Regions from separate parts of the Mycobacterium sp. WMMD1722 genome, predicted to be linked through region 2. Evidence: riboswitches for the same ligand, from Rfam matches in the RefSeq annotation. Region 2 holds a riboswitch; the other holds the start of a gene.
What was found. Region 2 has a riboswitch for glycine ahead of gcvP (aminomethyl-transferring glycine dehydrogenase). Riboswitches for the same ligand answer to the same signal wherever they lie in the genome.
Positions count from the first base shown of each region.

Region 1: it holds a riboswitch for glycine, as region 2 does, so the genes downstream of both, ACN27E_RS25645 (L-serine ammonia-lyase) here and gcvP (aminomethyl-transferring glycine dehydrogenase) in region 2, are expected to answer to the same signal.

Region 1 is NZ_CP186056.1:5,289,829-5,293,053, forward strand. It holds gene ACN27E_RS25640 (AlkA N-terminal domain-containing protein) at 1-1,341, opposite strand, end outside; glycine riboswitch at 1,448-1,538, shown strand; gene ACN27E_RS25645 (L-serine ammonia-lyase) at 1,690-3,069, shown strand; gene ACN27E_RS25650 (fatty acyl-AMP ligase) at 3,050-3,225, opposite strand, start outside.
Region 2 is NZ_CP186056.1:865,657-868,881, forward strand. It holds gene ACN27E_RS03895 (MerR family transcriptional regulator) at 1-203, shown strand, start outside; gene ACN27E_RS03900 (bifunctional nuclease family protein) at 322-816, shown strand; gene ACN27E_RS03905 (MerR family transcriptional regulator) at 1,052-1,672, shown strand; glycine riboswitch at 1,734-1,832, shown strand; glycine riboswitch at 1,833-1,952, shown strand; gene gcvP (aminomethyl-transferring glycine dehydrogenase) at 1,999-3,225, shown strand, end outside.

The DNA of each region.
Region 1 (3,225 bases), 910 kb from region 2:
TGCGGCGCGCACGCCGAGGTCTCCCACCGGGAAGGCGTCGGGATCGCCGAGGCCGCGCATTGCCACCACCTCGGCGGTCCAGGGGCCGATGCCCGGTACCGCGAGCAGTCGCTCGCGCGCTGCGTTCCAGTCGCTACCGGGGCCGAGCTCGACCTCGCCGGCGGCCAGGGCGCCCACGAGCGCGACCACGGTCCGTTGCCGGGCGCGGGGAAGTGCCAGATGCGCCGGGTCGATCTCCGCCAGCTGTTCGACGCTGGGGAACACATGTGTCAGACCGCCGACGGGATCCGAGACGGGCCGGCCGTAATTGGCGGCCAGCCGGCCGGCATGGGTGCGCGCCGCCTTGAGCGAGACCTGCTGGCCGAGAACCACCCGAAGCGCGAGCTCGGACTCGTCGACCGTGCGCGGGATCCGTTGACCGGGTGCCTTGGCGACCAGTGCGGCCAGCGCCGGATCCTCGCACAGCGCGTCGATGACCGCCTCCGGATCGGCATCGAGATCGAGCAACCGCCGGCAGCGGGCGATCGCACTGGTCAGATCACGCAGATCGTCGAGATACAACCGACAGCCGACGTGGTCGTGCTGCGGCGTCAGGCTCACCACCGCACTGCCGTGGGGCAACCGCAATGTGCGGCGAAATGCGCCGTCCCGGAATTCCTCCACCCCGTGGACGGCGCTGGCCGCGAGGTGGCCGAACAGACCCTCGTAGGCGAACGGCGTCCGCACCGGCAGGCGCAACGACATCGGACCGGGTCCGACCGACGTGTTCACCGTCCGCCCGCGGGCCCGGCGGCGAAGTTCGGTGGGGGTCAGATCGCACACCGCGCGCACCGTGTCGTTGAACTGGCGGATGCTGGCGAAACCGGCGGCGAAGGCGACGTCGGAGAATGCCAGCTCGGTGGCCTCGATGAGCAGCCGGGCGGTCTGCGCGCGCTGCGCCCGCGCCAACGCCAACGGATTCGCCCCGACCTCAGCGTGCAGGATGCGCTGTAGCTGGCGGGAGGTGTAGCCCAGCCCCGCCGCCAGCCCGGTCACTCCGTCGCGGTCGACCACCCCGTCGGCGATCAGGCGCATCGCCCGCGCCGCGACGTCACCCCGGACGTTCCACTCCGGCGAACCGGGCGACGCGTCGGGCCGGCATCGTTTACAGGCGCGGAAACCTTCGGCCTGAGCGGCCGCCGCCGTGGCGAAGAAGCGTATGTTGCGGGCGAACGGCGGCCGGACCGGGCAACTCGGGCGGCAGTAGATTCCGGTACTGCGCACCGCCGTGACGAACCAGCCGTCGAATCGCGCGTCCTTGGACTGAACGGCCCGATAGCAGCGGTCGAAGTCGTCGTGCACGATGTCCACACTTACACCCGGCCACCGACAGCACTGGCGGAAATCCGACATGGTGGTCCACCGCGCGGACCTGTGATTTGATGACGGATACAACTGCACACGCCACCGACGCGCAGCGGGAGAACCCACCGAGGTGGGCGCCGTAGGAGCAATGTCCTCCCCGGGAATCTCTCAGGCACCAGTACCGCTGCGACGAGGCAACTCTGGAGAAAGCGCTCCGCGCTTACCGAAGGTGAACCGCAGCCGCCTGCGTCGGCCGCCAATCTCTCAGGTCCCACGGACAGAGCGGGGAGGGGCCACAGCGAGCCGTTCGACATCACCGTCGGACGCCGATCCCCGGAGCGACCCATGACCGTCAGCGTCTTCGACCTCTTCTCCGTCGGTATCGGCCCGTCGAGCTCCCACACCGTCGGACCGATGCGTGCGGCGGCCACGTTCGCCGCAGACCTGCGCCGACAGAATCTCCTCTCCGTCGTCGACGGTCTCGACGTGACGGTGTACGGATCGCTCGCGGCCACCGGCGACGGACACGCCACCTTCACCGCGATGATGCTCGGACTCGAGGGGCTACAGCCAGACGCGGTGACGGTGGACGAGATGGAGCAGACGCTCGCCCGCCAGCGCGCGACCGGTGAGATCCGCCTCGACGGTCGATCGTCCATCCGGTTGAGCAGCGCCGACATCGTCCGTCGTCCCACCGAGATGCTCTCCCGTCACCCCAACGCCATGACGTTCACCGCCCGACACGCCGGCGCCGTCGCACTCGAGCGGACCTACTACTCGGTCGGCGGCGGCTTCGTCGTGACCGACGGTGAACCCGAGACCGCAACCGCCGAGACTCCGTCGCCCTACACGTTCAGCAGCGCTGCGGAACTCCTCGAACTGACCCGCCGCCATCATCTACCGGTCAGCGACGTCATGTTCGCCCACGAATCGACGCTGCGACCCCGCGCCGAGATCACCGCGGGACTGCTGCACCTTCGCGACGTGATGGCCGACTGTGCCGCCAACGGCATGGCACGCACCGGCGATCTGCCGGGCGCGTTGGCGGTGCACCGCCGGGCCCACGGCTGGCATCAGCGCCTGCGCACCGAAGACCCCGATCGCGATCCGCTCTTCGCGCAGGACTGGGTCAACCTCATCGCCCTGGCGGTCAACGAGGAGAACGCCTCCGGCGGACGGGTCGTCACCGCACCCACCAACGGCGCCGCCGGCATCATTCCCGCGGTCCTGCACTACGCCGAGCACTACACCGCCGCCGGGCAGGCCGATCGCGACCGCGTCGCGGTGCGGTTCCTGCTCACCGCCGGCGCGATCGGATCGCTGTACAAGCAGCGGGCGTCCATCTCCGGCGCCGAGGTCGGCTGTCAGGGAGAGGTGGGATCGGCGGCCTCGATGGCCGCGGGTGCCCTCGCCGAGATCCTCGGTGGCACGCCCGAACAGGTGGAGAACGCCGCCGAGATCGCGATGGAGCACTGCCTCGGGCTGACCTGCGATCCGATCGGCGGGCTGGTGCAGATCCCGTGTATCGAACGCAACGCGATCTCGGCCAACAAGGCGATCACCGCGGCGCGGATGGCGCTGCGCGGCGACGGCACCCACCGGGTCAGCCTCGACGAGGTCATCGAGACGATGCGCGTCACCGGACTCGACATGAGTCACAAATACAAGGAGACCGCACTCGGAGGGCTGGCCGCCCAGGTCGGGGTCAACGTCGTGGAGTGCTGATCACGCCCGCGAAGGTGCCCGCGAGATAGCCGTCGCGGCAGGCCCGGCGGGCCAGCTTGCCGCTCGTCGTGCGCGGAATGGCGCCGGCCGGCACCAGACGGACATCGTCGACCACCAGCCCGTGGCGGGCCGCGACGGCCGCGCGGATCGCCTGTA
Region 2 (3,225 bases):
AGCCGCGGCATCTGCGGGCTTTCCGGTCGGCGGCCGACCGGCAGTCCGATCTGATCGCCCAGATCGCGGGCCCGATGGTCAAGGCGGGCAAGGCCGGTGCGCGCGACCGGGCCGACGACCTGGCCCGCGAGGTGGCCGCGCTGGCCATCACGTTGCACACGTCCCTGATCAAATCGGCCGTACGCGACGTACTGGATCGGTGAGGATTAGACTCGTCCAGACGAGTTGAAGACGATTCGGCTCCGACGTCAGATCCCGTATCTGGCAGGCAGGACCGTCCGATGAGGACAACGAGCACACCGGTGCGGAGGGCAGTATCTGATGGCTGAGGTTCGTGTGATCGGTATCCGCGTGGAACAGCCCCAGAACCAGCCGGTGCTGTTGCTGCGCGAATCCAACGGCGACCGTTATCTGCCCATCTGGATCGGCCAATCCGAGGCCGCGGCGATCGCACTGGAACAGCAGGGTGTCGAACCGGCACGCCCGCTCACCCACGATCTGATCCGCGACGTGATCGCGGCGCTGGGCCACTCGCTCAAAGAGGTGCGCATCGTGGATCTGCAGGAGGGGACCTTCTACGCCGATCTGATCTTCGATCGGGACATCAAGGTCTCGGCGCGGCCGTCGGATTCGGTGGCGATCGCGCTGCGGGTCGGCGTGCCGATCTATGTCGAAGAGGCGGTGCTGGCCGAGGCCGGGCTGCTGATCCCCGACGAGAACGACGAAGAGGCCACCGGTGCGGTGCGCGAGGACGAGGTCGAGAAGTTCAAGGAGTTCCTCGACAGCGTCTCGCCCGACGACTTCAAGGCGACGTGATCGTGCGAAACCTGCCGTTGGTCACGGATGCGTCTCAACTCGGTGCAGGCCGGTCGACACGCGGCGAGGGCGTTCGGTCCACCCCGTTTTCGGGGTAATACTTTGGGGGCGACGGGCAGTCACGACGTCGCGACAAGCGTATGCTCGGACACATTCGGGCTGGTGGCGGAACCGTTGCAGTGCAGGTCACGGTTGTGGCGGGGTTTGCGAGTTCGATCGGCGAGAGGAATCGGTAGTGGGCGACACGCCACGTCAGGAGCAGCTCGACCTGTCCACCGACGGCACCCCGGCGCAGTCTGTCGCGCCGGCGGGTGAACCGGTGCAGGCCGGACTGTTCCCGGACGACTCGGTGCCCGACGAACTCGTCGGCTACCGCGGTCCCAGTGCCTGCCAGATCGCCGGCATCACCTACCGGCAGCTGGACTATTGGGCCCGCACCTCGCTGGTCGTCCCGTCGATCCGCGGTGCGGCCGGATCCGGCAGCCAGCGCCTGTACTCGTTCAAGGACATCCTGGTCCTCAAGATCGTCAAACGGCTGCTCGATACCGGCATCTCGCTGCACAACATCCGGGTCGCGGTCGACCATCTGCGCCAGCGCGGGGTCAGCGACCTGGCCAACATCACCCTGTTCTCCGACGGCACCACCGTCTACGAGTGCACCTCCGCCGAAGAGGTCGTCGACCTGCTCCAGGGTGGACAGGGCGTCTTCGGCATCGCGGTGTCGGGGGCGATGCGCGAGCTCACCGGCGCGATCGCCGATTTCCCCGGCGAGCGCGCCGACGGTGGCGAGTCGATCGCCGCACCGGAGGACGAGCTGGCCTCGCGCCGTAAGCATCGCGACCGCAAGATCGGCTGACGCGGCTCACACCTCCTCGGGCGGCGGTCGGACCGACCGCCCGGTAGACTCGCCCACGCATCACCCGTGTGCGGGAGAGCTCCGTGGCAGCCGGTCACGGACGCCGAAGGAGCAACACCTCTCCGTCAACCTCTCAGGCACCCAGGACCGTTCACGGCGACGATGCCTCTGGAAAGTGGTGGACACAGTCCACCCGCCCATGGGGAAAGGCGCACACCGGTCCGCTGGGTGCGGTGAATCTCTCAGGCGCCCGCGACGGGTCGACGACAGAGGGAGGGGAACCCAGCGGTTCTTTTCCCATCCGTGGCCCCTCAGAGGAGACGCCCGTGCTCGATTCCCATCAGCCCCGGTTCGCCGATCGTCACATCGGCCCGGACTCCGATGCGGTCGCCGTCATGCTCGACACCATCGGTGTTCCCACGCTGGACGATCTGGCCGCCAAGGCGCTGCCCGCGGGGATCCTCGACGCACTGGGCGCCGAGGGTGTGGCGCCCGGACTGGACGTGCTGCCGGCGCCGGCCTCGGAGACCGAGGCACTCGCCGAGCTGCGGGCGTTGGCCGAGACCAACACCGTGGCGGTCTCGATGATCGGACAGGGATACTCCGACACCCTGACCCCGCCGGTGCTGCGCCGCAACGTCCTGGAGAACCCCGCCTGGTACACCGCGTACACGCCGTATCAGCCCGAGATCAGCCAGGGCCGCCTCGAGGCGCTGCTGAATTTCCAGACCATGGTGTGCGATCTGACCGGCCTCGAGGTCGCGGGTGCCTCCATGCTCGACGAGGGCACCGCCGCCGCCGAGGCGATGACGCTGATGCAGCGCGCGGTGCGCAGCACGTCCCGGCGGTTGGCGGTGGACGTCGACGTGTACCGCCAGACCGCAGCCATCCTGGCCACCCGGGCACGGCCGCTGGGCATCGAGCTCGTCACCGCGGACCTGCGCGAGGGTCTGCCCGAGGGCGACTTCTTCGGCGTGATCGTGCAGCTGCCCGGCGCTGGCGGCTCGTTGGTCGACTGGGCGCCGCTGGTGGCGCAGGCGCACGAGCGTGGGGCCCTGGTCGCGGTCGGGGCGGATCTGCTGGCCTGCACGCTGGTGACCCCGCCCGGGGAGTTCGGCGCCGATGTCGCCTTCGGCAGCACACAGCGCTTCGGCGTGCCCATGGGCTTCGGCGGCCCGCACGCCGGTTACCTCGCGGTGCGCAGCAAGCATGCCCGGCAACTGCCGGGGCGGCTGGTCGGGGTGTCCAGGGACGACGACGGCGCGGCGGCGTACAGGTTGGCGCTGCAGACCCGTGAACAGCACATCCGCCGCGACAAGGCGACGAGCAACATCTGCACCGCGCAGGTGCTGCTGGCGGTGATGGCGGCGATGTACGCGAGTTACCACGGCGCCGAGGGCCTCACCGCGATCGCCCGGCGCGTGCACGGGCACGCCCGCGCGGTCGCGACGGGACTCGCGGGCGCCGGTGTGGAGGTGGTGCACGCCGCGTTCTTCGACACGGTGCTCGCCCGCGTCCCCGGCCGCGCCGCGCAGATCCGCGACGCCGCCAAA